DNA from 4 places in the Pseudoduganella sp. GW821-FHT11H04 genome. Region 2 is predicted to be linked to each of the others. Evidence: predicted binding sites of a transcription regulator. Region 2 holds the regulator's gene; each other region holds the start of a gene.

Region 1 (7,490 bases), on a different contig from region 2:
ACGATGGTAATGCCCACGGCTTGCATCTGAATCCAGACCTGGCCGCCGATCGAGTAATCTGCGCTTGCCTTGTTGGCAACGTAGTCGAATACGCCCTGGCCGCCCAACGATGGTGCAGCGAACACACCGGTCAGGATGGCGCCCAGGATACCGCCCACGCCGTGCACGCCGAACACGTCCAGCGAGTCATCCGCGCCGATCAGGCGCTTCAGGCCGTTCACACCCCACAGGCAGACGATACCAGCCAGCAGGCCGATCGCCAGTGCGCCCATTGGGCCAACGAAGCCGCAAGCCGGGGTGATCGCCACCAGGCCGGCAACCGCGCCGGACGCGCCGCCCAGCATGGAAGGCTTGCCCTTGAAGACCCACTCGCCGAACACCCACGATACGGTTGCGCAGGCAGTTGCCAGCAGGGTGTTGACGAAGGCCAGCGCAGCGATGTCGCCAGCTTCCAGGGCCGAACCGGCGTTGAAGCCGAACCAGCCCACCCACAGCAGCGATGCGCCGATCATGGTCATGGTCAGCGAGTGCGGAGCCATGGAGTCGCGGCCGTAGCCGACGCGCTTGCCGATCATGATTGCGCCAACCAGGCCGGCGATAGCGGCATTGATGTGCACCACGGTGCCGCCTGCGAAGTCCAGCGCGCCTTTCTGGAAGATCCAGCCCGCTTTGGCGGTTTCGCTGGCCAGGGTGTCGGCGTTGGTGATTGCGTCAGGACCGGTCCAGAACCAGACCATGTGGGCGATAGGCAGGTAGCTGAAGGTGAACCACAGGACCATGAAGGCCAGCACGGCGGAGAAGCGCACGCGCTCGGCAAACGCGCCGACGATCAGGCCGCAGGTAATCGCAGCGAAGGTGCCCTGGAAAGCTACGTAGATGAACTCAGGAATCACTACGCCCTTGCTGAAGGTAGCAGCGGTTGCGAACGCTCCCTTGGCCGGATCGTAAATACCGTTCAGCAGCGAGCGTCCGAAGCCGCCGAAGAAGGCATTACCCTCGGTGAACGCCAGCGAGTAGCCGTACAGGCACCACAGCACAATGATCAGCGCGAAAACGAAAAACACTTGCAGCAGCACGGACAGCATGTTCTTCGAGCGCACCAGGCCGCCGTAGAACAGGGCCAGGCCTGGGATGGTCATCAGGATCACCAGCAGGGTAGCCACGAACATCCAGGCGGTGTCGCCCTTCTGTGGCACAGGTGCGGCGGCCGGAGCGGCAGCGGCAGCTGGGGCAGCGGCAGCGTCGGCAGCAGGTGCAGCTGCGGCAGGAGCCGGCGCAGCCGCAGGCGCAGCAGCCGATGCGGCAGCAGTAGCGGCAGCAGCTGGTGCTTCAGCCGGCTTGGCGTCTTGGGCCAGCACAGGCAGCGCTGCGCTGAAAGCCAACAGGACAGTCACCCCCGCCAGCCATTTCTTCATGGTCTTATGCATCACGTTTCCCCTTACAGTGCTTCGTTGCCGGTCTCGCCGGTACGGATACGAATTACTTGCTCCAGCGACGAGACGAAAATCTTGCCGTCGCCGATCTTGCCGGTGCGGGCTGCATTTTCAATCGCCTCGATAGCCTGGTCGACGATCGCATCGTCAACGGCAGCTTCGATCTTGGTCTTTGGCAGGAAATCGACCACGTATTCCGCACCGCGATACAGCTCGGTGTGGCCTTTCTGGCGTCCGAAGCCTTTAACTTCGGTCACCGTAATACCTTGCACGTTGATCGCCGACAGGGCTTCACGCACCTCGTCGAGCTTGAACGGCTTGATAATGGCGGTAATCATTTTCATACGGTTGCCTCTTTAGAAGGTTTTGGACACGGTCAGCACCAAGCCGCCCTTGCCCAGGTTTTTGCCATTCGGCGCCACGTACGCGTCGCTGGTGGTCTTGATATAAGCCAGGGCTACGGTTGCCACGCCAAAGTCCTTGGTGGCGCCGATTTTGTAGTCGGTATAGCTGAACGCTGGGCTGTTTTTCACCTTCTGGCGGCCTGCGTGCAGGTTCAGGGTGTAGCCTTCGCCCAGGTCCTGGTTGACGGAAGCATCGATATAGGAGCTGTGCTTGCTGTCAGCGAAGCCGAACAGATTGCTCAGGGAGTTCGAGTACTTCAGGGTAGCCGGGCCGTAGCCTACTTGGCCGTAGATTTCGCGGGTATTAGCGCTTGGATGCAGGTCGTTCGACGGGTAGACATAGGCCAGGAAGCCAACGTCGTAGCTGACGCCAGGCACGATCTCGCCGCGCTTGCCGCCATACAGGTCGATTTCCACGCTGGCATCACCGCCGCCATCCTTGACCCATTTGATGGTCGAGCCCCAGACGCCTGCGTAGAAACCGGTTGGATTGTTGACCCAGTCAGCGCCGCCTTGCAGCGCAGGTTTCAGGCGGGTTTGCGAGATACCACGGTAGCGATAGTCGCTGGTCAGGGCCGCGTTATAGCTAATCTCATTGTCAGGCTTCGCCTCAGGCGCAGCATCGGCTGCTTGGGCCAAGCTAGTCCCCATCGATGCGATTGCCAGTGCGACTGCAGCGGTGAGACCCAGCTTCTTGCTCTTATAAATCATGGCGATTTCCTTTTGAGTGAACTTTTATTGCGGTTTAAAATTCAGTCTGAAACAACAGCTTTACTGCTTATTAGCAGATTGCGTGCCAGCCATAATTCGTGCAGGAATTGAACTTAAGACAGCTTTCCGCACCATTACAATCCAAAGCCGCACCGTTGTGGTGCACAAACTCACACACAAACACACATCAGGAAGAAATAACCATGGACATGAACGCCTTCTTCAACGACTTGCAACAGAAGGTCAACCAGGTCATCGAAAATTCGCCGGCCAAAGATATCGAAAAGAACGTCAAAGCCATGATGACCCAGGGCTTCGCCAAGCTGGACCTGGTCACCCGCGAGGAATTCGATATCCAGGCACAAATGCTGGCCAAGGCCCGCGCCAAGCTGGAACTGATGGAATCGCGCCTGGCCGAGCTGGAAGCCAAGCTGGCCGACAAGTGACAATTCGTGTATTTCCTGGCAATTTTCTAGCCTACTCTGTAAGAATCGCCCTAACGTAGCGGGAGATTCCTTACGCCATGGGCAAACGCTTTCCTACGGAGGTGTTCCATGGCCATCACACTCGGCGGCGCTAGCAAGCGCATCGGCCTGACCTTGTCCGGCGGCGGCTTTCGAGCTGCCGCTTTTCATTTGGGCGTGTTCCGCCAGCTGCAGGCGCACCAGCTGCTGGATAAGGTCGACCTCATCTCTTGCGTCAGTGGCGGCAGCATCGCCGGCGCCTTCCTGGCCCTGAACTGGCACGATCCCAATGCACTCGACAAGCTGGATGAGTACCTCGCCACGCGTTCGATTGCCGTCGGCTCGGTGATCGGCGGCCTGCTCGATCCCTTCCATTCGCGCCTGGACAAGCTGGCCGATACGTATGCGGATGACCTCTTCGGCAGCAAGAAGCTGGGCGACCTGTCCGAGGGCCCGCGCATCTACCTGAACACCACCAACCTCGCCACCGGCAATATGTTTTCCTTTATCGCCGGAAGCAAGGGGAAGAGCGAGATGGGCGACTACGAACTGGGTTTTGCCGACGCCGCCAACTTCCCGATCGCGCGCGCCGTGGCCGCGTCGTCCGCCTTCCCGCCTGTATTCCCGCCCCTGCGGCTCGAGAAAACGGAATACGCGCCTGCCGCCAAGTGCGATTACGTCACCCTCAGCGACGGCGGGCTATATGACAACCTTGGCGTCAATCCCGGCCTGGCCGCGCTGAACGAGCTGAATTACCTGCTGGTCAGCGACGCCGGCAAACCCTACGCCATCAAGGTCGACCCGACGGAATCGAGCGCCCTGGTGCTGAAGGAAGGCCTGGACATCATGATGGAGCAGATCCGCGGCCTGCAGTTCGACCGCATGAAGCACCGCCACATGGCCAAGGCCGGCCCTTGCCCGCTGTGGTTCTCCATCGACAGCCATGATGGCGAAGCGATCGAGGGCGATTCAGTCTTCGCCTCCTCTATCGAGACCAACCTGAAGGCGCTCAACAAAGCCGAACGCGCCGTACTGGCGCGCCATGGAGCGGCGTTGGTGGCGGCCCGCATCAAGACCTGGGCGCCGGAACTGCTGCAATAAGGAGCCGCCATGTACTCCTCCGCCAGCAGCCAGGATTACAGCCAGAAGGCAATCGAGCAAGGCAGCAAGCGTCCGCCGTTCCGGCGCCTGCGCGGCTATGCCTTCGACCCGAGCATGTCGCTCAAGCTCGATACCGCGTCGATCAACCAGCGCATCTTCAACATCCCGTGGGAGAGCGAGCTGCAGCCAGGCCCGCGCGGCGAATACGTGGAAGTGGTGGACTTCGACCCGGCCAGCGATTGCTGGTATGAGCCGGTCGACCTGAATAGCCCCAACCTGCTGGCGCAGGACGGCCATCCTCCATCCGAAGGCAACCCGCAATTCCACCAGCAGATGGTGTACGCGGTGGCGATGAACACCATCTGCAATTTCGAAAAAGCGCTGGGGCGCCAGGTGCAATGGTCTTCGCACGAAGACGCCAGCAAGCACGAGGAATTCGTGCAGACCCTTCGCATCTACCCGCACGCACTGCGCGCAGCCAACGCCTATTACAGCCCGCAGAAAAAGGCGCTGCTGTTCGGCTACTTCCAGGGCCCGAGCGGCATGGTGTTCTCTTGCCTGTCGCAAGACATCATCGCCCACGAAACCACGCACGCCCTGCTCGATGGCATGCACCGCCGCTACCTGGACGATAACAACCCCGACACGCTCGCCTTCCACGAAGCCTTTGCCGACATGGTGGCGCTGTTCCAGCACTTCACCTTCCCGGAAGTGCTGAAGCACCAGATTTCCCGCACACGCGGCAACCTGGAAGCGCAATCCCTGCTCAGCGAGCTGGCGCAGGAATTCGGCGTGGCCACCGGCCGCTATGGCGCCTTGCGCAGCGCCATCGGCGAGATGGATGAAAACGGCGTCTGGCACCCGGTGCAGCCCGATCCGACGCGCCTGGCGCAGGCGCTGGAGCCGCATGAACGCGGCTCGATCCTGGTGGCGGCCATGTTCTCGGCCTTCATTGAGATGTACAAGCTGCGCAGCGCCGGCATCGTATCCTTGGCTAGCGCCGGCACCGGCAAGCTGCCCGATGGCGCGCTGCATCCCGTGCTGGTGGACGAATTGGCGTCAGTGGCGACCAAGACTGCCCACCACTTCCTGCTGATGTCGATCCGCGCCCTCGACTACTGCCCGCCTTTCGACATCACCTTCGGCGACTACCTGCGCGCCCTGGTCACTGCCGATTACGACATGGTGCCGGACGACCGCCACGGCTACCGTGTCGCGTTGATCGAATCCTTCCGCCGCTGGGGCATTTTGCCGGAAGGCCTGAAAACCCTGTCGGAAGAACAGCTGCGCTGGCCCTATGCGCGCATCGAACTGGCCGATGGCAGCTCCGACCCCACCAGCGTGCTCACCGGCCTGGCCAAGGAACTGAGTGGCCTGGTGCAGGACTCCCTGTACCAGCGCAAGCGCAGCCGCGTGTACGAAACGCTGCGGCGGGCGCGCATCCGCGCCCATGACTACCTGGAAGAGATGATCAAGTCCAACGACCTGTCGCGCTGCGATGAATTCATGCGCGTCACCGGCCTCGAACTGCACCGTAACGGCAATGTGGAAGGCCTGCGCTACGACAGTGACGGCCTGCCCAGCTTCGAAGTGCACGCCGTACAGCCAACCCTGCGCGTTATGCCCGACGGCGACATCCTGAAACAGCTGGTCATTTCGATCACCCAGCGCCGCCGCAAACTGCCGGTGGACCCGGGCCATCCCCTCATGGGAAGCTTCGACTTCCCCGGCGGCTGCACCCTCGTGTTCGACCTGGAAGGCGATATCCAGGACGACGGCGGCGTGATCCCGACCCTGCGCTACGCGATCAAGCGGCCGCTGAACGACGACAAGCGACTGGCCGCAGTGCGTTCCCACCGCAGCATGCGCTATGACGCCGGCGTGGCGCTGCGTTCGACCTACTTCAGTGTGGACGGCGACAGCGCCGAGCCGTTCTGCATGCTCCACTCCAACGAATAAGGTGCCGCCATGAATTCACCCACTGTTCCACCGCTGGCTGCCCGGGCCAAGACGCGCCCGCGCGCACCGCAGGCGGTCGCCGATACCCACCCGCACAAACAGGCCGCAAACGAAGCACGCCTGCGCATCCGCCTGTACCGCCATGGCCTTGGTGACTGCATCCTGCTGCGCTTTGCCAAGGAAGGCGGCTTCGATACCTACAACGTTCTGATCGACTGCGGCCTGATCACCGTGGCCGACAAGCCAAAAGAAAAAATGCAGGCCGTGGCCCACGATATCCACGAGGCCTGCAATGGCCATCTCGACGTGGTGGTCATGACGCACGAACATTGGGACCATGCCTCCGGCTTTCACACCTCGCAGGCGCGCGACGTTTTCGATTCGATGGAGATCGGCGAAGTCTGGTACGCCTGGACGGAAGACCCGCGCAATGAACTGGGCCAGCGCTTGCGCGCCGAACGCGCGGCCAAGGTGAATGCGCTGGCCACGGCCGTTTCGGCCTTCGAAAATTCCAATTCGCCCGGCATGCAGGAGCGCGGCGCGCAACTGGGCCGCATGCTCGGCTTCTTCGGACTCAAACCCGGCGACCCGCCCGGCGCCGCAATCGGCAGGACACGCGACGCCTTCGAATACCTGCAAGGCAAGCAGGATGTGAAGACGCGCTATCTGTCGCCAAAGCAAGGGCCGCGCACGCTGGATGGCGCGCCGAACCTGCGCGTCTATGTACTCGGGCCGCCGCCGGATGAAGGCCTGATCAAGCGCAGCACGCCGACCAAGACCGGCCGTGAAGTCTATGAACTCGCTTCGGAATTACAGCTGGCGAGCAACCTGGATGCCGCCTTCCTGCGCATGGGACCAAGCGGCGCCCCGCCCGATGACAGCTTTGATGATTGCCCCTTCGATCCTGGCTTGCGGCGCCAGGCGAATGCCGGCCAGCGCTATTCACCTGCCCTTGCCGACCTGGTCTCCAAAGTATGGCAAGCGCAAGCCGAGGACTGGCGCAAGATCGAAGAAGACTGGACCCAGGCCGCAGAAACCCTGGCCCTGAACCTGGACAGCCACACAAACAACACTTGCCTGGTGCTGGCGTTCGAATTTATCGATACGGGGGAAATCATGCTCTTCCCGGCCGACGCGCAGGTTGGCAACTGGCTATCCTGGCAGGACTTGCGCTGGAAGGTGGGCGACCACTACGTCACCGGGCCGGACCTGCTGTCACGCACAGTGTTCTACAAGGTCGGTCATCACGGCAGCCACAACGCCACCTTGCGCGACAAGGGGCTGGAGCAGATGACCAGCGAAAACCTGGTCGCCTTCATTCCAGTGTCGAAGAAGGAAGCCATCAAGAACCGCTGGATGGGCATGCCCTTCAATCCGCTGGTCGAGCGGCTGAAGGAAAAGACTTATGGCCGCCTGCT
Region 2 (7,490 bases):
CATGGCCGTCCTTGGCGGCGGCACGCCATCGCCTCTAACTCACGCCATCATCTTGCTCGTGCCACTGTTTGCTTGTAGCCTGATACAACACAAGCTGACACGCAACATTCCGTTGCCGCCGATGCGCAAGGTGATCCAAACTAGCGTCGCTGCCATACTTGCGCCAGTGCTTACGACTGCCCTGATCTGGTTCGTTTGGATGGTCGTTCTCGGGCACAGCGAGTAAGCATCATGCCCACCATCATTTCGCATGCAGCTATCCCGCTGGCACTCGGCGTAGCGCTCGGTTCGAAACGGATTTCCCGCAGGCTGCTGGTCGCTGGGATGCTTGCGTCCATGGTGCCTGACCTGGACGTGGTCGGGCTCAAACTCGGCATCGAATACGCCAACCAATTCGGTCATCGCGGCGCATCGCACTCGGTCATGTTTGCACTTGCCTTGGGAGCCCTGGCAGCCTTGGTGGCGCCGTGGTTCCGCGCGAGATGGTGGGTTGCGGGCGCCTTTGTGGCGGCCGCCTGCGTCTCGCATCCATTGCTCGATATATGCACGACTGGAGGCCTCGGAGCGGCCCTCTGGTGGCCGCTGTCGGATCAACGATTGTTCTTCCCCACGCAGTTCATCAAGGTCTCGCCTTTGACTGCGGATCGCTTCCTCGGACCTGACGGAATCGCGGTCATCAAGTCTGAAATACTATGGATTTGGCTGCCATGTTGTTCAGTGGCATTCGCGGCCTACGACATGCGGACGCGACTCCCCTCGTTTCACGTTACCGAGAATGGCATCTTCAAGCCAACCTCCATAGCCCGCGAGCTGGTTTTCTACGGAATTGCTGCTGCGTTGGTCGTGGTTTGGCACATGGTCGGCAGTGGCCATTTGACGGGCGCAGTTGGATTGTTTGCAGCCTTTGCAATCATTCGCTACTTCCAAATGCGAAAGCTCGGGCCGGATGGAGAGCCGATTGTCGCAGTCAAGGATGGGGTGCTGCTATTCCGAAATCCAGGATTCCAAAAAACCGTAGAGTCCATCCCACTGGAAGACATCGAACAAGTTAAAGTCTACGGCCAGGAAAAGAATCGGCACTATCGCTTTCTACTTAAAGGCCAGGATGCAAAAGACCTTTCGCTATTGCAGAACAACGACGCAGAACAAGCCGTAATCGCTTTCCTGCGACAGACCCTGCAAGAAAAAGTGTTTGTCGCCAAGGCGCCCGAAACCTTCTTCGAAAAGGTTCGGGGCGAACAGGCTTAAAGCGTCAGCTTGGTTTCGAACTTCGAGCAGTTCATGGCGAACAGGCTTTTGACGTTGATGACGTTGTGGTGGGAGGTGAAGACGCGGCGGGTGAAGGCGCTGTATTCTTCCATTGATTCCACTGTGACGATCAGGTGGAAGTCGAATTCGCCCGCCACCTCGTAGCAGGACATTACCTCGGGTTCGGACCGCATGCGGTGTTCGAATTGTTTGAGGATGTCGGTGTTCTGCTTCTCCAGCTCAACCGATACGAAAACCGTCAGCGGGCGGCCCGCAAGCGCGCGGTCGACCAGCGCGACGGCTTTCACCAGCACGCCGTCAGTGCGCAGCTTTTCGATGCGGCGCTGGCAGGTGGCGACCGATGAATGCACGCGCTCCGCGATCTCGCGCAAAGGCGTGCTGGCATCCTCTTGCAGGATATTGAGGATGCTGCGGTCGATCCGGTCCAGTTCCCTCATGCGAGGTGGCGCAGGGGATGCGCCCAGGCCGGCCAGCATGGTTCGAAGAAGCGCGCCACCATCGTGGGCGTGACTTCGGCCAGCGTCGCTGGATTCCACTTCGGCTGGTTGTCCTTGTCGATCGCCAGCGCGCGCACGCCTTCAAAGATCTCGCCGTGTTCGAAGTTGCGGCGCACGAGATTACGCTCCATGCGCAGGCAGTCCGACACGCCCAGCGCGGCGCCGCGCTTGAGCAGTTCGTGGGTCACGCACATCATCAGCGGGGAGCGCAGCTCCATCGCCTTCAGCGACTTCTGCGCAAAGGGCGAGCTGTCGCCGCGCAGCGATTCCATAATGGCCGGCACCGAGCCTGCGGCGAAGTGCTTGTCGATCAGCGCGCGCTGCGCTTCGAGCTCGCTGTCGCCGGCGAAGGCGTTGTGCGGGCCGGCGAAGACAGCGATCGCGTCGCGCAGCGATTTACCGGGTGTGGATTCGACCAGCGCGGTCAGGGCGGCCAGCTCAGTCTCCGGCACGAAGTAATCGGCCAGGTCCAGGTAGAGGGCATCAGCGGCGCCGACGGTCAGGCCAGTCAGGCCGAGCCACATGCCCAGCTGCCCCGGTGCGTGCGACAGGAAATGGCTCCCGCCCACATCGGGGAACAGTCCAATATTCACTTCCGGCATGGCCATCTTGGTGCGGCCGGTAACGATGCGCACGCCGCAGTCAGGGCCGCCTTGCGCGATGCCCATGCCGCCGCCCATCACCACGCCATCCATCAGCGCCACGTAAGGCTTTGGATAGAAATGGATCAAGTGGTTCAGTGCATATTCTTCGGTGAAAAAGTCTTCCAGCAGCGCGCTGTCGCCTTGCGTATTGGCGCGGCCGACATCGTAGAAAAAGCGGATATCGCCGCCTGCGCACAGGGCGCGTTCGCTGGTGCTCCGCACAACCACGGCGGCCACAGACGCGTTATCGCGCCAATCCAGCAGCGCCTGGGTCATTGCGCGCACCATGTCGAGGGACAAGGAATTGAGGGCTTTAGGGCGGTCCAGCGTGATGAAGCCGGTGCCGTTGGAGATATGGGTTTGGACGTGTTCGCTCATGCAAATATTTTAACCGCAAAAAAGGGCGCCAATTGCGCCCTTTGGTGTGCTACACGGCCAGTCCTTTACATGGCGGTGGGTGGTGCTTCGTACGTATCCGGGAAATGCTTGATGGCCGCATGACTGTGGTTCTGCACACGGTCTTTGTATTTCATGACCTGGCGATCCAGTTTATCAATCAGGGTATCGATGGCGGCGTAGAGATCTTGCGACAGGCTTTCGACGTAAACAGTTTTGCCAGACATGCGCAGGTTGATTTCCGCTTTCTGACGTTTCTCTTTCTCGGTGAGGTTATCTACAGTCAGGATGACAGCAATATCGATTACTTGATCGAAATGGCGCTTGACTCGTTCCAGCTTGCTCTGCACGTACTCGCGAATGGCCGGGGTCACTTCGACATGATGTCCACTGATGGTGAGATTCATACACACTCCTAAAGATGATGTCGCTCTCGAGTTCGTGTACGCCGAAACGCACAGAGGAACCCATGCACTGCACTACAAAGATTTGCGGAGGCTTACCGGAGGGATTTTCAACGCTTCTCGATATTTGGCAACAGTCCGTCGCGCAATCACCATGCCTTGTTCTCCCAGCATGTCCGCAATCTTACTGTCGGATAAAGGATTTTTCGGGTCTTCTGCTCCTGTCAGTTGCACGATCAGTGCCCGTATCGCAGTCGATGAAGCTTCACCCCCAGCTTCGGTCGCGACGTGGCTACCAAAGAAATATTTCAACTCAAACATGCCATGCGGGGTGAGCATATATTTTTGAGTTGTTACGCGAGAAATAGTGCTCTCGTGTAGTCCCAGTGTATCAGCAATTTCACGCAACACAAGGGGCCTCATGGCGACCGCGCCATGGCTGAAAAAATTCTTTTGTCTTTCTACTATCGCTTCCGCGACGCGCAGGATGGTGTCGAAGCGCTGGCGCATATTCTTGATCAGCCACTTAGCTTCCTGCAGCTGGCCGTTCATCTGCGACTCGCTTTTGCCCTGCTTGAGCAGGTTGGCGTACAGCGCGTTCACACGCAGGCGCGGCACCACGTCGTTATTCAGCATGACCAGCCAGCCGCCGCGGCCCTTCTTCACGATCACGTCGGGCACGACGTAATCGGAATCGCCCGATGCGAACTCGGCGCCCGGGTGCGGGTTGCACTGGCGGATGACGCACTGCGCTTCGCGCAAATCTTCGTCGTCGCAGTCGAGGGCTTTTTTCAGTTTGGTGAACTCGCGCTGGGCGAACCATGCCAGGTGCTTCTCGACGATGACCAGCGCCATGCGGCGCGTCACCATCGGCACGCCTGGCATGCGCTTGATCTGCAGCGCCAGGCATTCGGAAGCATTGCGTGCGGCCACGCCGGCCGGGTCAAAGCTTTGCAACAGCACCAGGCTGCAGCGAAGGTCATCCAGTTCGATTTCCAGCTCGGGCGGCAGACGCTCGTGGATTTCTTCCAGCGGCTCTTCCAGGTAGCCATTGTCGTCCAGCGCGTCGATGATCATTTCCATCAGGGCGCGGTCGCGCGGCTCCTGTACGGTCACTCGCATCTGTTCCAGCAAGTGTTCGCGCAAGGTGCAGCCGGAAGCTTCCAGCTGCGGGCGGCTGTCTTCGTCGTCGGCAGATTTGCTGCCGGAGCTGGAACTCCAGTCCGTGTCGTCGCTGCCGTTGCCGCCCTCGCCTTCGCCGCCTTCATAGGCGTCGCCTTCGGAGGCTGCGGCCGGGGCTTCGCCACACTCGCCCGGCGCACTTTCCTGCGCTGGCGTGGCGGGGCCTTCGGTGCCATTGCCGCTACCCTGGCTGATGGCGCCATCGGCCAGCAGCCGCACAGAGTGGTCGAGCGGATCGTCAAGACGCTCCAGCATCGGATTGTCGCCGAGCAGCTGTTCCAACTCCTGGTGCAGCTCCAGCGTGGACAGCTGCAGCAGGCGGATGGATTGTTGCAGCTGCGGCGTCAGCGCCAGGTGTTGCGAGGTTCGCAGTTGCAGTGTTTGTTTCATGGCCTTCGCTTACATGCGGAAGTGTTCGCCGAGATAAACGCGGCGTACGGATTCATTGGCAATGATGTCGTCCGGGCGGCCCGAAGCCAGCACGGCGCCCTGGTTGATGATGTAGGCGCGGTCGCAAATGCCGAGGGTCTCCCGTACATTATGGTCGGTGATCAGAACGCCGATGTTGCGCTCCTTCAGGAAACGCACGATTCGTTGGATTTCGATCACGGCGATCGGGTCGACGCCGGCGAACGGTTCGTCCAGCAGCACGAAGCGCGGATTGGTAGCCAGTGCGCGCGCGATCTCCACGCGGCGGCGCTCACCACCGGATAGCGACAGGGCCTGGTTCTCGCGCAGCTTCTCGATCTGCAAGTCCGCCAGCAGGGCTTCCAGGCGCTGGTCGATTTCGGCTTTGCTAAGCGCCTTGCCGTCGACCTTTTGGATCTCCAGCACGGCGCGGATATTCTCTTCCACCGTCAGCTTACGGAACACCGAAGCTTCCTGCGGCAGGTAGGACAGGCCCAGCGTAGCGCGTTTGTGGATCGGCAGGCTGGAGACGTCGGTGCCGCCGATATCGATGGTGCCGGCGTCCGAGGCCACCAGGCCCACGATCATGTAGAAGGAGGTGGTCTTGCCGGCGCCGTTAGGACCCAGCAGGCCCACCACTTCGCCGCAATCGACTTGCAGCGACACGTCGTGCACTACCTGGCGCTTGCCGTAAGTTTTCTGGAGGCCGCGCACGACCAGCGTGCTGGCGCAGGAATTTGCTTGCATGCTTACTTCTTCTCCGACGTGGTAGGAGGCGTGGTTGTAGCCGATGCCGCGGCCGACGCTGCGGCCGATGCCGCGGGCGGCTCGGTGCGCGAAGGCTGGATCACCATGGTGCCACGGCCGCCGCCCGGCTTGCTCTCGCCGGTTGCGGTATTGCGCACGCTGAAGAACTCCTTACGGCTGTCGTAGGAAATGAACTCGCCCTGCACTTCATCATTCTGCTTGCCGCCTTCCAGGCGACGGATGGTGGCCTTGGTGAACATCTTCACCAATTCGACCTGCTCGTCGTATTCGATTCGGTCGGCATCACCTTCCACCCACTGGTCGCCAGCGCCATCACGCTTCTGGCGGAAGGTGGCCTTCTTACCGTCACCGAACAGGGTCACCTGCTGGAAGCCTTCCGGCGACTGCTTGACGAAGGCGCGTTCGGCGGTCATGGTCAGGGTGCCGCGCGAGAGCTTGACGCCGCCCGACAGGATGGTGATCTGCTTCACGTCATCGATATCCATCGAGGCGTAATTGATGACGGTAGGCTTGTAGGAGTCGGCCTTTTCGGCCAGCGCCGGCTCGGCTGCGCAAAGCAGCAGGGCAGCCGACAACAGTAGTCGTTTCATATTCATTCCTTTTTATTGTGCCTTCGGCGGCAGCACCAGCGTGCCAGCGCCTTGCAGGTGCATTTCGCGCGTTGCGTTATTGGCGCGCATGCTGTTGGCCGAGGCAGTCGTGGCGCCGATTTTCATCTTCACCGGGACGTCGGTTTCCATGCGGTCTTCGTCAGGGAAGACCACCAGCTTTTCCGTTGCCATATGCAGCGCTTGCGCGTTCGGCGCCGGGGCGCGGTCGATCGTGACCTTGCCGTTCAGTGTGACCCGGCTATTTCCCTGGTCCACGCGCGCCGTCTCCGACAGGATCTCCATCGGCGGACGCTCGCTGGCCAGGCTATGAACACGCGGCTTGTCGATCACGGACGAATCGTCGATAGGACGATGCGTCAGCTTGTCGCCGGCAATGATATAGCTTGGCTTGCCATCCTTCGACATGTGGACGAAGGAAAAATTCTCGATGATGTAATCCGGCTCATTGGCGCGCTTGTCGGCCTGCATCTGTTCACCCGCGCGGTTCAGCAGTTCGAGCAGATAGAAGCTGCCGAGCGCCGCCAGCAGCACCAATATCATGCCGACGGAAAGGCGGAAGCGGTGGGCTATCCTCTGGTTGCGCATCGCTCGATCCTTTTACACCAGGAACTGCGCCATTACGCGCTCGTAATTACCGGTTGCGTGCAGCACGAATTCGCAGGCTTCACGCACCGCACCGCGGCCGCCCGCAGCTTCCGTGATGTAGTGGGCATGCTGATGCGCTTCCTTGCGGCCATTCGGCACGCTGACGGCAAAGCCGACACGGCGCAGCAGTGGCAGGTCCACCACGTCGTCGCCGATGAAGGCGACCTGCTCTTCTTCCAGCCCCAACTCGTTCAGCAGGGCCTTGAATGGGGTCAGCTTGTCATGACCGCCCTGGTGCACGTAATCGATACCCAGGTCCTTGGCGCGCGCCAGCACGATAGGCGTGCGGCGGGCGGAAATGATCGCGGTCTTGATGCCGGCCTCCTGCAGCAGCTTGATGCCAAGGCCGTCGTGCACGTTGAAGGTCTTCACCGACTCGCCATCGGCGCCGTAAGTCAGGCTGCCGTCCGTCAGCACGCCGTCCACGTCGAAGATGAACAGGCGTACTTTGGCAGCGCGCGCGACCAGGTCTTCACGATTGAGCGTCATCAGATCACCTTGGCGCGTGTCAGGTCGTGAATGTGCAGCGCGCCAACCAGCGTGCCGTCCGGGTCCACCACCAGCATCTGGTTGATGCGGAATTCTTCCATCACCGCCACGGCGTCAACCGCCAATTGGTCGGGGCCGATGGTGCGCGGGTTCAGGTGCATGACGTCCTTGATGACG
Region 3 (7,490 bases), on a different contig from region 2:
GCCCCGCGCAACTGATGAAGCCAACCCGCCGCATGTTCCACGCCCTGCTGGGCCTGACAGCGCTTGGCGTTCCCGCCAGCGTGTGGCCGCAGCTGCAGGCGCCGTGGCAGGTGCTGGGCGGCGCCCTGCTGCTGGCCGCGGCCAGCGATGCGCTGCTGGCGCGACGCCGTCCCGCCCTGCGCGTCGAGCGCCAACTGGCTGGCGTGCTGCCGGTCGGCGCCTGGCACGATGTGAAGCTGACGGTGCACAATGAAGGCGCAACGACATTGCAGCTCGACGTCTTCGACGATTACCCTCCGGCCTGGGAGCTGGAAGGCATGCCCCATGCCACGCATCTGGCGCCTGGCGCCTTCACCACCATCGCCTACCGCGTGCGGCCGCTGGAACGCGGCGACGGCGAGTTCGGCACGCCGTGGCTGCGCGTAGCCGGCCCGCTCGGATTATGGCAAGCGATCCACCGCATCGGGCCGCAGCAGACGGCCAAAGTCTTCCCCGACGTGGCGCGCCTGCTGGGGCAAGCCCTGCGCGCCACAGACCGCCAGGCGCCCACCGCCGGTTCTCTGGTTAAGCGCCAGCGCGGCGAAGGTACGGACTTCCGCCAGCTGCGCGAATACCGGCGCGGCGACAGCCTGCGTTCGATCGACTGGAAGGCCACCGCGCGCCACCGCAAGCCGATCAGCCGCGAATACCAGGTGGAGCGCGACCAGCAGGTCGTGTTCCTGCTCGACACCGGCCGCCGCATGCTGGCGCGCGACGGCGACACCAGCCATTTCGACCACGCGCTATACGCCGTGCTGACGCTGGCCTTCGTCGCGGGTAAGCAAGGTGACGCGGTGGGTTTGATGAGCTTTGGCGTGGACAACCGCTGGCTGCCGCCGGCCAAAGGCCGCATTGGCCTGGACCGCACGCTGGCCGGCGTGTACGACTTGCAGCCGGGCGAAGCAGCGCCCGATTACCTGCGCGCTGCCAACGACTTGTTGAACCGCCTGGGCCGCCGCGCCTTCGTGGTGCTGGTGACGAATGTGCGCGATGAGGATGACGTGGCCTTGCGCCAGGCCGTCGACCTGCTGTCTTCGCGCCACCTGGTGATGTGCGCCAGCCTGCGCGAGCGAGCGCTGGACGCCGCAAGCAACGCGCCTGTCAACGGTTTCGACGATGCCCTGCGCCTTGCCGCCAGCGAACATTACCTGCAGCAGCGCCAGGAAGCGATCCGCCGCCTTGGCCTGCGCGCCGGCCACCTGGTCGACGTCGCTCCTGAACACCTGGCTTCCGCCCTCCTCAACCGCTACCTCGACATCAAGGAGAGCGGAGCACTATAAACCATAGCAGGACCAGGCCGCCAATCGCCGCCGCAGCCATGACACTGCGCTCGGTTGGCGGCGGCACGGGGCCAAAGCGATTGGCGTTCGGCGTGCCGGGCGCCACCAGCAGATAGATCAGGAACACAAACTGAAGGATCGGGAACAGCAGTAAAAAGGCCCACCACGCGCTGACATCAAAATCGTGCAGCCGCCGACGTATCGCGTTCACCAGCGCCAGTGCTGAAGCCAGCAATGCGATGGCCGCATGCCCCCACCCCACCAGCGAACCCCGTGTGTACACCACCCCGAACGACCTTTCCACGGTGGTCAGCACCACGAGATAGACAACCGCGAAAGCCAGGCCGGAAAAGCCATACGCCACAAACCGCGCACGCCCGATCCGGCTATTCCATGCAAACAGCCGCGTCGCATCGGCAAGCTCTGACTGCAGCTTGAGGTCTGCCTGCGGCGCGGTGTACGGGTTATGCATCCGGAATTACTGCCCCATCTGCTCGGCGCGCGCTTTCGCGGAGTAGCCCGAATATGCCGGAATGGCGATGGCGGCGACGATGCCGATGATGAAGAAAAGCGCCGGGATCCAGGCGAGCAATTTCACGCCGATCGAATTGGGACCGGGCGGAGGGCCGTATTCATTGGCATCTGCATTGCCCGGTGCGAACAGCAGGTACAGCGCAAAGAACGGAACCACGATCAGCAAGGCCAGCCAGCCTGTGTGGCCGAGGTCAGCCAGGCGGCGACGCGCCAGCATGATCGTTATCACGATGGACGCCAAATAAGTGATGCCGATGCCAATTGCGCTGCCACCCTCGGCGGCATTTCCAAAGGAGCCGGTCAGCGCGCCAACGCCGGCGGCGAGGAACATGGCCGGCATTACTAGCAGGCCCCAACCGATGCTGTACGCCCAATAACGCAGGCGGCCTATGCGACCATTGATGGCGAAGAACTTCGGCATATAGGTTTCGTTGCTGACCGGTTCTGTCAGCTCTGCTTGTGGCATGGAATACGGATTGGTCACGGCTGATCCTTTTAAGTTGATATAAAAGTTACCTCGAAGAAAATACTACATTACTCTTTTGGTAACACACAAGTAAGATCTGCAAACAACACCTCACCTTGCGGCATGCACTCAACGCTGCGATACTTTCCTTACCATGCATCCATCTCTCAAGTGCCAGGGCAAGTTTTCCCTGAACTGGACTTACCTGAATGCGATCGCCTCCGGCGTGTCGGCAATCGACCTCGGTGGGCTAGCCCTGCGCAATAAGCATGACGCGCACGAATTCGTGCGCGAATATGGTTTCGACATCGACAATCCCCACGCCCGCGAAGTGATCGCCAAGGCCCATGGCGAGGCGCTTGACTTTGTCTGTACCGCCTTCCTGACGCCCGGACAGGCCGCCCTGATCCCGCCCGAAGTACGCATGCCGGAAGATCCACTGGACCTGCTGGTGTTCGCCTCCCTGCACGGCAATGAGCAAGTCGAATTGCGCCGCATGTGGTCCTGCGCCGTGCTGAAAGTGATGCATGGCGTGTTCTACATCGATAACAATCTCAAGCTGCGCTATTTCAATACCATCCGCCAGCAAGTGTTCGCCAGCCTGGATGAGGTGATCCGCGAAGAGGACGGCCAGCATTATTTGAGCGATGGCGAGATTTGCCTGCCCTTATTGCATTTTGACCGCAAGAACAACAAGAGCCGCGCCAGCATCCTGCTGAAGCTGCTGCAAAAAGCAGCCTACCTGGCAGCCGACATCTTCGACCATCTCGGCGTGCGCATGGTGTTCGGCACCCGCTTCGAATGTCTGCTGGCCCTGCGCACCCTGCAACGCGCCCACCTGATCTCGGTGACCAATGTGGATTCACAGCGCACCCGCAACACCCTGCTCGACATGGAAGCGGCCAAAGAAATCTTCACCCAATACCGCTGCCTTCTGGAAGCGGCCGATGGCTATCCGGCCGAACTGCTGGAAAAGATGGATGCTGAGCTGATGGACATTTCCTCACCGCAGACGCGCGCCGACAACCCGCACAGCGGCACCGGCTTCAACAGCATCCAGGTCACGGTGCGCAAGATGATTCATGTACCGTCCGACGATCCGGCGGCAAGCGGCCCCGACTACGATGTCGGCTTCTTCTTCGAATACGAAATCCAGCTGATGGACAAAGTCAGCCATGGCCGCACGCTGGAAGGCCCAGCCAGCCACGACGCCTATAAAAAGCGGCAGGTCGAAACGGCACGCCTGCGCGTGCTCGGCCGCGACCTGATTCGTTACCTCGAAGCCCAGCCTGACGAGCAAGCAGCTTAGTGCGTCCGCGCGCCTTCCGGTGCGCCAGTGGCAACGCCCGGTGGCATCGCATGTTCCGGCGGCGTACCGTCGTGGATCATGCCACGGATAGCGGCGCGCAGTTCAGGCGTATCAGCATGCTTATGCACCGAGACTGCGTGCTGGACCGCAGTTTCCAGCAACTCGTCTTCGCTGTCTGCCGCAATGGCGACACTGCAGTGGGTGTCGCTTGGGAATTCGCGGCAATCGATGAATTTACGGGTCATGGCAACCTCCCTTCCGAAGAGCTACTTACACTATAGGCCGTTTGGCCGGCAATGCCATGCTTTGACCGTCGGAAACATTTACAACTTGTCAAACAAGAGTAACATTTCCATCGGCTAAGTTATTGATTATTTACATCTTTTCCTTGTGGCATGACTCCTGCTTATATGCATGAAACTTAACCAGAAGGAGCTCACAATGCGTGTCGCAAAACTCGTCAAAATGGCTGCAGCACTGGCCTTTATGGGTGCTGCCATCCAGGCCAGCGCCAGTCCAATCAGCCTCACTTTCGAAGGCGTCGGCGACCAGGCCAGCGTCAATGATTTTTATAACGGGGGCACCGATAGCGCCGGCAACAGCGGCACGAATTTCGGCATTAATTTTTCGACGTCCAGCCTGGGCCTGATCGACTCCGACGCTGGCGGCAGCGGCAATTTCGCCAATGAACCTTCGGCCAGCACCATCCTGTTCTTTACTAGCGGCGCTGCTGCCACCATGAACGTGGCCGCTGGTTTCGACACTGGCTTCTCCTTCTACTACGCCGCCTTCTCCAGCGGCTTCGTCAACGTCTACGACGGCTTGAATGGCACCGGCAATGTGCTGGCCACGATCAATCTCGCCGCCCTTCCTAACAACTGCTCGGGCGATCCGACCGGCGGCGCCTGCCTTTGGACACCGATCGGCGTCGCGTTTGCGGGCATTGCCCATTCGGTCGATTTTGGCGGCACCGTCAACCAGATTGGCTTTGACAACATCACGCTCGGAGCCGCGGATCCAAGCGGCATTCCAGAACCAGGCTCGATGGCGCTGCTGGGCCTTGGCCTGGCGGCCATGGCCGCACGCCGCCGCAAGCAAGCCTGATTGCGGGCAGACTGAAAAAGAAAAACGCCACCCTCGGGTGGCGTTTTTCTATGTATAGTTACTGTCGCAAGACCAACTCAACTGTTACGAGGAACCCTCATGAAAAAACTGATCGTTGCTGCCCTGGCTCTGTCTTGTTCCGCTGCCTTTGCTGCGGCGCCAGCCCCGGCAAAGAACTCCCAGCAGTCCAAAATGACCACCTGCAATAAAGAAGCCGAAGGCAAGAAAGGCGATGAGCGCAAAGCATTCATGAAGGAATGCCTGAGCGCGAAACCTGCCGCGCCAGTGACGCAGCAGGACAAGATGAAGACCTGCAACGCCGACGCTACAGGCAAGAAGGGCGATGAGCGCAAGGCATTCATGAAGGAATGCCTGAGCACGAAGAAAGCCGCTTAACGCAGGCCGGATGGCAGGCGTGGCGAAGATAGCAGGCTCTTGAATGCTTCCCAGCGCTGCTTGCGGGCGGCCGCCGGATCGGTGGCCGTCACATGCTTTTCAGTCCAGGCTTTGACCATATCCTTGCCCAGGTTGTAATTGATCACATAGCCGCGGTTCGCATCATAAAAGGACAGTCGCTGCGCCGATTTCTCCGGCGGGTACAGCGACACATTCACCAGCCACTCAATGGTCTGCTCGCGCGTCCATTTCCCTTCCAGATAGGCCTGCGCCGCATCGTTGTCGGAGTAGCTCAGCTTGCCCAGCAGCTTCAATAACTGAGCGTACTGCGGCGCCAAGGCCGGATCCAGGCCCGCCAGCGGGTACAGCACCTTCTGTTCGAAGGCCAGGCGCTCATCGTCCGGGAAGGCCATCTCGATGCCATAGTTCGCGCTGCCTTCGGCAATCAGCGACATCGGCGAGAACAGCGGGTACACGCTGAACTCCACCCACTTGCGCTGCTTGACCAGCGACTGCTCCAGCAGCGCGTTGTAGACGTGGTGGCCAGGGTAGCCTTCATGGCAGCCCAGGTCCACCGCACGGTCGATATAGATCGGGAATTCGGTATTAATCTGGATCAGGCTATGCGCGTTGCCCTTGTACCAGTTATAGCCGGACCACGGTTTATTGGTCACGAACTCCATCACGAAGCTTTCGTTCTTCGGCAGATCCATGAAGGCTGCGGTGCGCTCGCGGCATGCCGCGATGGACGCGTCGAACACCGCTTGCAGTTTGTCTTTCGGGATCACGAACTTCGCGCGGAACGCCTTCAAGCGCTCAGGCAGCGGCTCCGTACCGGGCAGCAGCTTGTCGACTTGCGCCACCAAGGCCAGGTAATAAGCGCGGTCATGGTGCGGCGTCACTGCGTCGTACAGCAACGCGGTCTCTTCGTCGAAACTGAACTTGCGTCCTTCCAGCATCTCGACACGGGCATGCATCGATTTCAACTGCTTGGACAGGAATTCAATGCGCAGGGCCTCGTCGGCGTTGTGTGCCTTTTGCATCGCGATGTCGCGCTGAGCCACCGCCACGTCAGCTTTAATCGAAGCCAGGCTTTGCTTGTTCTTCACTGCCTGCTTCTCCAGCTCCGGCGGGCCGTAATAGGCGTCGACATAGCTGCTGTCATGCTGGCCGATCGCCAGCACCAGCTTGCGGTAACGCTCCGCCACGTCTTGCACCGATGCCGCCATGGCGCTGCCGGCCATCAGCACCGCCAAGCCACCCAATACCAATTTTTTCATGTCTATTGTCTCCGATTGCCTGAAGCGCATAAGTGTAGCCCATTGAAGTACAGGAATTCGCTTTACGCATTTGCTTATGCTGCTTTCCCGCCATTTGCTGTGCGCATAAGCAAGCGCGAATCCATTCGTTCCCGCGCAATTACGTCGTCGATAAGATTTGTCCATCAAATCAATCATGACTTGTTATGACACGTACTCTCGCACTGTCGCCGGTTCCGCTCTACACCCAGGTCAAGGAAAGCCTGCGTGAAGGCATCCTCGACGGCACCTACCCTCCGCATTCGCAGCTTCCGCCGGAGAGCGAGATCGGCAGCATCTTCGACGTCAGCCGCATCACCGTGCGACAAGCCTTGCACGACCTGCAAATCGAAGGCCTGATCTTCAAGGTACCCGGCAAGGGCACCTTCGTCAGCAAGCCGAAAGCATTCCAGGAACTGACCCAGCTCGAAGGCTTCGCGGAAGCAATGTCGCGCCAGGGACATGAGATCTACAACCGCGTGACCGGCATCCGCACTGTGCCGGCAACGAGCAAGCTTGCGCAGCACCTGCAAGTCGGAGAAGGTACGCCGCTCGCGGAGATCCGCCGCATCCGTTTGCTGAACCGCGAACCGGTATCGCTGGAACTGACCTACGTCAGCGAAGCGCTGGGCGACCGCCTGCGCCGCGAAGACCTGGCAAGGCGCGACATCTTCCTCATCCTGGAAAACGATTACGGCATCGCGCTCGGCCAGGCCAGCCTGAGCATCGATGCAGCGCCGGCCGACATGGAAGTGGCGGCCGCACTGCAGATTTCCGTCGGCATGCCCGTGCTGCGCATAGAACGGCTGACCCATACCGCGGCCCGGCGGCCGCTCGACTTCGAATACCTCTACTTTCGCGGCGACGCCTTCCAGTACCGGCTGCAGCTGGCGCGCCGCACACCAACCCAGGAGTAAGCATGGAAACGCATATCCAGACTGTCGACGTACTGGTCATCGGCGGCGGCACCGCCGGCCCGATGGCAGCGGTAAAAGCCAAGGAAGCCAATCCCGCATTGCGCGTTCTCCTGCTGGAGAAAGCCAACGTGAAGCGCAGCGGAGCAA
Region 4 (7,490 bases), on a different contig from region 2:
AGCTGCTTCGGTCATGTTGGTCTCTCCTCGAATCGATTGATTTATTTTTTAGCGGCTGCGAACAGTGCATCGAGCTTCTGTTCGAAATCGTGATAATTGATGCGCTCGTACAGTTCGGCGCGGGTCTGCATGGTGTCGATCACGGCTTGCTGGGTGCCGTCGCGGCGGATCGCGGTGTAGACATTCTCGGCAGCCTTGTTCATGGCGCGGAAGGCGGACAGCGGGTACAGCACCAGGCCCACGTCGGCGGACTTCAGTTCTTCCACGGTGAACAGCGGGGTCGAGCCGAATTCGGTGATGTTGGCAAGCACCGGCACTTTCACGGCAGCGGCGAACTGTTTGTACATGTCCAGGGAGATCATCGCCTCAGGGAAGATCATGTCGGCGCCGGCTTCCACGCAAGCGACTGCACGGTCGATCGCGGCGTCCAGGCCTTCCACGGCCAGTGCATCGGTACGGGCCATGATCACGAAGTTTTCATCGGTACGCGCGTCAACTGCGGCCTTGATACGGTCGATCATTTCGCCCTTGGACACGATTTCCTTGCCCGGACGGTGGCCGCAACGCTTGGCGCCCACCTGGTCTTCGATATGCATGGCGGCGGCGCCGAATTTGATCATCGACTTGACGGTGCGCGCCACGTTGAAGGCGGAGGAGCCGAAGCCGGTATCCACGTCCACCAGCAGCGGCAGGTCGCACACATCGGTGATGCGGCGCACGTCGGTCAGCACGTCGTCCAGGCCGGAGATGCCCAGGTCCGGCAGGCCCAGGGAGCCGGCAGCCACACCGCCACCCGACAGGTAGATCGCCTTGAAACCGGCGCGCTTGGCCAGCAAGGCGTGGTTGGCGTTGATCGCGCCTACAACCTGCAACGGGGACTCTTCTTGCACGGCCTTGCGGAAGGCGGCGCCTGCGGAATATTGGCTCATGGTGTCCTTAAAAGTAATTGAGAAGTCTGCCGTGCATAGTGCAAGTGGCGTGCCAGCCGGCCCACTCCTGAAAAATCAAGCACTTGCAACATTCTGCCCAGAGTGCTATGTTTCAAGTTGAAACATTGAAATGCAACATTGAAACATGCGACATTCCACGCCCCTACCCTTCGACCCCGCCGACAAACCGGTCATCTGGACGGTTTCCGTTTCGCGCCTGTCGGAACTGTTCCGCGACATCACGCTGGAGTACGATGCCCTGGCCGACATCGAGCCGATCAATCTTGGCTTTGACGAAGCGGCGCGCCATATCCGCGAGCGACTGGCGACGGAACGTTGCGATGCCGTGATTGCGGCCGGATCGAATGCAGCTTATTTAAAGGGCCGCTTGTCGGTACCGGTGGTGATCGCCAAGGCCAGCGGCTTCGATTTCATGCAGGCGCTGGCCCGCGCGCGCAAGGTGTCCGACCGCATCGGCGTGATCACCTACCAGGACGATATACCGGCGCTGGCCGAATTCGCCAACACCTTCGGCGTGCCGATCGAGCAGCGCACTTACGCTACGGAAGAGGATGCGCGCGCCCAGATCAATGACCTCAAGGCTTCGGGCATCAAGGCCATCGTCGGCGCCGGCCTGATTACCGACCTCGCTGAAGAAGCCGGCCTGACCGGCGTGTTCGTCTATTCCGCCGCCTCGATTCGCCAGGCCTTTGACGATGCACTGGAACTGGCGCGCCTGGCGCAGCTGGAGACCAACCGCAGCAGGCGCCACGTGGTGGCCGACACCCTGCGCGCCAAGCACGGACTGGCCGACCTGCGCGGCGAGTCCGACGCCATGGAACGCGTACGCCAGGCTGTCGTGCTGTATGCAAAATCCCCCGCCACGGTACTGATTCAAGGCGAAACGGGCTGCGGCAAGGAGCTGGTGGCGCAAGCCATCCACCGAGAATCCCCGCGCACCATGGGCGGCGCCAACCGGCCCTTCGTGGCTGTGAACTGCGGCGCCATCGCCGAATCCCTGCTGGAATCCGAACTGTTCGGCCATGAAGAAGGCGCCTTCACCGGCGCCAGGCGCGGCGGCCACGCGGGCCTGTTCGAAGCGGCCAACCGCGGCACCCTGTTCCTCGACGAAATCGGCGAAATGCCGCTTACGCTGCAAACGCGCTTGCTGCGCGTGCTGGAAGAACGCGAAGTTGTGCGAGTCGGCGGCACACGGCCGATTCCGATCAATGTACGCATCATCAGCGCCACCCACTGCGACCTGGAGGCGCGCGTGCGTGAAGGCCGCTTCCGCGCTGACCTTTTCTACCGCCTGGCTGTGTTGCGCATGTCGCTGCCGCCCTTGCGTGAACGTCCAGCCGATATCCTGCCGCTGGCCGAATGGTCGCTGCGCACCGCGCTTGCCAGCCTTAGTGCGCGCGCCCACCCCAACCTGCCGGCCGAACTGGCCGCCTGCGCGCCCCTGCTGCTGCGATACGACTGGCCAGGAAATGTACGCGAACTGCGCAACCTGACCGAACGCCTCGCGCTCTTCCTCGCCGCCGAACCGCTGCAAGCCCTGACGCCAAGCTTCGTCGCCAGCGTCGCACCTGAGCTGAGCTCCGCATCGTCGGTCATGCCACTGCTGGCGGCTCCGGCATCGGCGCTGACCGCAACTGCGGCACCCCGTGCCAGCAACGCCGAAAGCGCCACCGAAGTACTTGCCCGCTTCGGCGGCCGCCGCGATGCCGCCGCCGATTACCTCGGCATCAGCCGCACCACCCTGTGGCGCCGCCTGCGCGAAGAATCCGCCAGCTAACCATCCATCACTTGTTTCGACCATTCGTCACCCAAGCTTCAACCGGAGACACTGGATACGGTATGCTCCAGCCCCATGAAAAGGACCCAATATTTTTGGCTGCTCCAACTGCTTGGCTGGAGTGGCGTGGCGCTATTCACCGTCTTCGTCGACCGGCTCGAAGTGAGATTCATGCCGCTTTCGGCATGGTGCGGCGTGAGCGGTATTGCGCTGACCACCTTGTGGCGCCAGGTGTGCAAGCTGCGCCTGAAGTGCGGCAAGCAGCTGGCTTGGCCGGCCGCCATCATCGCTTCCGTCGTCCTGGGCCTGATCCAGTCGGCCAGCAATACGCTGGTCGACATGGCGGTATCCGGCGCGAGCTGGCGTCCCGGCAACCTGGCCTGGATCCTCTCGCTGCTGACGTTCTGGATCGGCACCATGCTGGCCTGGAATGCCTGCTATATGGCGGCGCTCTCGATCAGGCGCAATCAGAGGCTGGAGGCAGAGGCCCTGTTGCTCGAAGCCGAAACCTTGCGCCTGGAACTGCTGGCCAAGGAAGCCGAATTGCGCGCACTGCAATCGCAGGTTAATCCGCATTTCTTCTTCAATAGCCTGAACAGCGTTCGCGCCCTGATGTACGAAGACATTGACAATGCTGCCAATATGGTCGACCGCCTGGCAACGCTGATGCGCTATACGCTGTTGTCCACCTTTAACGGTTGCGTGCCGCTGCAGCAGGAGCTCGATGCCGTTCGCGCCTATCTGGCCATTGAAAAGATCCGCTTCGAGGAGCGCCTGCGCATGCATTTCGAGATCGAGCCTGGGGTGGCGCAAGTGACCTTGCCGCCGATGACTTTGCAGACACTGGTCGAAAACGCCGTCAAGTATGGCGTTGAACGCCGCACGGAAGGCAGCGAGATCCGCATAGCCGCGCGCCTGCAAAGCGGCTGCGCCGTGATCGAAGTCGCCAACCAGGGCAAGCTGCTCGCCAACTCCACTTCCACGCGTATAGGGGTCAGCAACGCGCGCAAGCGCCTGTCGCTTGCCAAGGGCGAGCAGGCCAGCCTGGACCTCAGCGAACGCGATGGCTGGGTGTGCGCCACGCTCACCTTCCCCGCCGCTCATCACGCAGTTTGACCGTTCATCACGTTTTCGATTTTGCGCTGGCGACGACGCCGATAAAGTTTGCTTCACAAGGAGGAAACACCAAATGAAAACCAAATTTGCTCAAGTTGCCGTCTCCCTGCTGCTGGCCGCAGCGTCCATCCCAGCTGTCGCAGCAACGGCTTTCAAGGCTGAAGTAAAAGGTAGCGGCGAGCCGGTCATCCTGATCCCTGGTCTGGCCTCGTCCGGCGAAGTGTGGAAAGACACCGCCGCCCATATGTGCGTTAAACACCAGTGCCATATCCTCACCCTGGCAGGTTTCGCCGGCGTGCCCGCCCTCTCCGGCGAAAACCTGCTGCCGGCCGCCGAAAAGCAGCTGGCCGAATACATCACCGCCAACAAGCTGGTCAAACCAACTGTGATCGGCCATAGCTTGGGAGGCTTCCTCGGCATGAAACTCGCCAGCGATTATCCAGAAAAAGTCGGCCGCCTGGTCATCATTGACAGCTTCCCTGCGATGGGCGCCACCCGCAACCCGACCATCACCAAGGACCAGTTGCAAGCTGTTGCCACCCAAATGCGCGATGGCATGCGCGGCCAAGACGACGCCACCTTCGGCGCCATGCAGCTGCGTAGCGCGGCCACCCTGGTCACCGCACCGGAAAATGCAAAGCGCATTGCCGACTGGGGCAAGCAGTCCGACCGCGCCACTATCACGGACGCAATGTACGACATCATGTCCACCGACCTGCGCGAAGACATCGGACGCATCAAGGCTCCGACGCTGGTACTCGGCACCTGGATCTCCTACAAGGCCTACGCTCCCAAGGAAGCCATCGAAGGACTGTTCAAAGCCCAATACGCCAAACTGCCGGGTGTGAAAGTGGAGCTGGCCGACACCGCCCGTCACTTCATCATGTACGACGAGCCGGAATGGATGTATGCTCGCATCGACCAATTTATCCAATAATTCGCAAACCATGGCACACACCGCGCGTCCGCTGCTGGCAAGGCTTAACTGGTACTGGATTCTTCAGCTGATTGGCTGGGCGCTGGTGTTCATCGTGGTTGTACTGACCTACGGCCGCTTCCTGAGCATCGCCACCTGCGCGTGGTACGGCGTGAGCGGCTTGATGTTGTCGGACCTGTGGCACCGCGTGATCAAGGCGCGCCGATGGAATGTCGGTGCAATCAAATGGCGCATGCTCCTGGGCCCAGTCTTCCTGCTCGGACCACTGCAGACAGCGAGTGTCGCGACGGCCATTTACTTTGAACTCGGCAAGGTCGATGGCCTGGCGTGGCTCCCAAGCGCACTGGCATTCTGGATATGCATTTTCCTGGTGTGGCATATCGGCTACCTTGCAGCGATGGCCCTGCGCCGCGCCAACCAGTTTGAAGCCACCGCCCTGCGCATGGAAATCCAGGCCAAGGATTCCGAACTGCGCGCGCTGCAAGCCCAGGTCAATCCCCACTTCTTCTTCAATAGCCTGAACAGCATCCGCGCCCTGGTCTACGAAGAGCCTGATTCGGCCGCGCAGATGATCGACCAGCTGGCGAGCCTGATGCGCTATGCCCTGCAATCCGGCCAGTCCGATACCGTACCTTTGCACAAGGAGCTGGAAGCTGTGGAAGCATACCTGGCCATCGAAAAGATCCGCTTTGAAGAAAGGCTGCGCGCCAGCATCGAGATTGAGCCGGGCCTGGAAGACGTGCGGATCCCGCCGATGTCCCTGCAAACCCTGGTGGAAAACGCGGTCAAATACGGCGTGGAAATGAGCACCACCGGCAGCGAAATCCGCATCACCGCGCGCCGCGCCGGCGAAAACGCCCTGATTGAAATTGCCAATGCCGGCGCCATCCGCGCCATCGGCGATTCAACGAAAGTCGGCCTGACCAACACCCGCAAGCGCCTGGCCCTGTCGATGGGCGAGGAAGCCAGCCTGCAACTGAGCGAGAGCAGCGGCTGGGTGCGTGCAACCTTGCAATTCCCGGTGGCCGCATGATGCGCGTCCTGATCGTCGACGACGAGCGCCTGGCGCGCGCCGAATTGCGCCGCATGCTCTCCAAGCATCCCGGAGTCGAAATCATCGGCGAAGCAGCCAATGCGGCGGAAGCCGCGCAGTTGGTGGCCTCGCTCGACCCCGACCTGCTCCTGCTGGACGTGCAAATGCCCGGCGGCAGCGGCTTCGACCTGCTTGCGGCCCTGGACGATGCGCCTGAGGTGATCTTCACCACCGCCTTCGACCAGTACACGCTGCAAGCCTTTGAAGCCAGCGCGCTGGATTACCTGATGAAGCCCATCGAACCTCAGCGACTGACTGCGGCACTGGAACGCGCTGCCGCTCGTCTTGGCCTGGCGCCCACACCAAGCAGCACGCCGCGCAAGCTGTTTATCCGCGACGGTGAACGCTGCTGGTTCGTGCGGCTGGAAGATATCCGTCTATTCGAGTCGGAGGGCAATTACACCCGCCTCTACTTCGACGACGCCAGGCCGCTGCTGGCGCGCTCACTGCTGCAACTGGAGCAACGCCTGGACCCGCAGCAGTTCTTCCGCGCCAGCCGCCGCCATATCGTCAACCTGGCTGCGGTGCGCAGCATCGATAGCGATGAAGGCGGCGGCCTGACCCTGCGCCTGCCCGATCTGGATGTGGAAGTATCGCGCCGCCGGGCGGCGGCGCTCAAGCAGCTGCAGGAATTCTGACGCTTCTTATTTCAGCGCTGGAATCGCCTGCGGCTGCAGCGGCTTCACCGGCTGCTCCCTCAGTTTCTTCTGCAGCATTTCAATCGCCACTTCCAGCTGACGATCGCGGCCCGCGTAAGTGGCGTGCGGCAGGTTATCCACCTCCACATCCGGCACCACCCCCACGCCTTCGATCAGCCACTGGCCGTCCGCTTCGCTGAACTGGCCATTCTCGGCCACGCGCACCATGCCGTTGTCGGCCAGGCGATTACGGTCGCTGAGCCAGACGCCAGCGCCGGCGGTGCGCTTGCCCACCAGCGGCGCCAGTCCCAGCGACTTGATGCCGGCTGCGAAAGTCTCGCCGTCCGAATAAGTCAGCTCATCGACCAGTACCACCAAGTGGCCCCGGAAGGTGTTTTGCATATTCGGGTAAGTGCGGCCAGATGGCGGCGCCCAGTATGCCCAGGCTTTGCGCAGCAGCTTTTCAATGATCCAGCTGTCGATATTCCCGCCCTGGTTGCGGCGAACGTCGATGATCAGGCCATCGCGGTCGACATTGGCGTAGAACTCGCGGGCGAAGGTAGCAATATCGCCCGAACCCATGGCCCGCAGGTGCAGGTAGCCGATGCGGCCTTTCGAGGCCTGGCCTACCTGGTGCGCCAGGCCCTGCTCCCAATCGCCATAGCGCAGCGTTGCCTGGCGCGACTGCGCCACCGGCGTCACGATCACGGTTCGCGCGGCGCCTTTGGCGGTAGTCACGTTCAACAGCACCTGCTTGTCGGCCTGGTTCAGCAGCAAGTCGGAAATATCGCGCGCTTCCAGTACCGGCTTGCCGTTGACTGCCGTGATGACGTCGCCTTCATGCACGTCCACGTCCGGCTGCGCCAGCGGCGAGCGGGCGTTCGGTTGCTCGGGTTCGGTGCGGTAGATGTGTTCAACGCGATAGCCCTTATCGCTGCGGGCCAGCACGGCGCCCAGGGCGGCCGGGCTGCCTTCCGGT

Evidence for each region. Region 2 encodes sigma-54, which starts transcription at its own class of promoters, with help from an activator protein. Its sites were predicted from a motif close to TGGCANGNAANCTGCTTT; they were not measured.
Region 1: the regulator sigma-54 is predicted to act here: its motif matches at 2,619-2,636, upstream of AC1RTP_RS25030 (TorF family putative porin).
Region 3: the regulator sigma-54 is predicted to act here: its motif matches at 4,020-4,037, upstream of AC1RTP_RS22920 (PEP-CTERM sorting domain-containing protein).
Region 4: the regulator sigma-54 is predicted to act here: its motif matches at 967-984, upstream of prpB (methylisocitrate lyase).

What each region holds. Positions count from the first base shown of each region.
Region 1 covers NZ_JBXARE010000017.1:21,560-29,049, reverse strand. The annotation lists gene AC1RTP_RS25040 (ammonium transporter) at 1-1,415, opposite strand, end outside; gene AC1RTP_RS25035 (P-II family nitrogen regulator) at 1,439-1,777, opposite strand; gene AC1RTP_RS25030 (TorF family putative porin) at 1,790-2,548, opposite strand; gene AC1RTP_RS25025 (accessory factor UbiK family protein) at 2,752-2,994, shown strand; gene AC1RTP_RS25020 (patatin-like phospholipase family protein) at 3,103-4,113, shown strand; gene AC1RTP_RS25015 (hypothetical protein) at 4,123-6,072, shown strand; gene AC1RTP_RS25010 (MBL fold metallo-hydrolase) at 6,082-7,490, shown strand, end outside.
Region 2 covers NZ_JBXARE010000010.1:85,956-93,445, forward strand. The annotation lists gene AC1RTP_RS20550 (metal-dependent hydrolase) at 232-1,248, shown strand; gene AC1RTP_RS20555 (Lrp/AsnC family transcriptional regulator) at 1,245-1,706, opposite strand; gene AC1RTP_RS20560 (enoyl-CoA hydratase/isomerase family protein) at 1,703-2,788, opposite strand; gene hpf (ribosome hibernation-promoting factor, HPF/YfiA family) at 2,854-3,213, opposite strand; gene AC1RTP_RS20570 (RNA polymerase factor sigma-54) at 3,286-4,782, opposite strand; gene lptB (LPS export ABC transporter ATP-binding protein) at 4,792-5,547, opposite strand; gene lptA (lipopolysaccharide transport periplasmic protein LptA) at 5,550-6,158, opposite strand; gene lptC (LPS export ABC transporter periplasmic protein LptC) at 6,171-6,764, opposite strand; gene AC1RTP_RS20590 (KdsC family phosphatase) at 6,777-7,313, opposite strand; gene AC1RTP_RS20595 (KpsF/GutQ family sugar-phosphate isomerase) at 7,313-7,490, opposite strand, start outside.
Region 3 covers NZ_JBXARE010000013.1:61,200-68,689, forward strand. The annotation lists gene AC1RTP_RS22890 (AAA family ATPase) at 1-15, shown strand, start outside; gene AC1RTP_RS22895 (DUF58 domain-containing protein) at 15-1,319, shown strand; gene AC1RTP_RS22900 (DUF805 domain-containing protein) at 1,297-1,791, opposite strand; gene AC1RTP_RS22905 (DUF805 domain-containing protein) at 1,798-2,337, opposite strand; gene AC1RTP_RS22910 (TIGR04552 family protein) at 2,474-3,628, shown strand; gene AC1RTP_RS22915 (DUF1059 domain-containing protein) at 3,625-3,873, opposite strand; gene AC1RTP_RS22920 (PEP-CTERM sorting domain-containing protein) at 4,070-4,732, shown strand; gene AC1RTP_RS22925 (PsiF family protein) at 4,832-5,128, shown strand; gene AC1RTP_RS22930 (hypothetical protein) at 5,125-6,408, opposite strand; gene AC1RTP_RS22935 (GntR family transcriptional regulator) at 6,594-7,343, shown strand; gene AC1RTP_RS22940 (fumarate reductase/succinate dehydrogenase flavoprotein subunit) at 7,346-7,490, shown strand, end outside.
Region 4 covers NZ_JBXARE010000023.1:17,283-24,772, forward strand. The annotation lists gene prpC (bifunctional 2-methylcitrate synthase/citrate synthase) at 1-15, opposite strand, end outside; gene prpB (methylisocitrate lyase) at 42-929, opposite strand; gene prpR (propionate catabolism operon regulatory protein PrpR) at 1,075-2,727, shown strand; gene AC1RTP_RS27525 (sensor histidine kinase) at 2,803-3,843, shown strand; gene AC1RTP_RS27530 (alpha/beta fold hydrolase) at 3,917-4,780, shown strand; gene AC1RTP_RS27535 (sensor histidine kinase) at 4,791-5,813, shown strand; gene AC1RTP_RS27540 (LytR/AlgR family response regulator transcription factor) at 5,813-6,511, shown strand; gene AC1RTP_RS27545 (S41 family peptidase) at 6,518-7,490, opposite strand, start outside.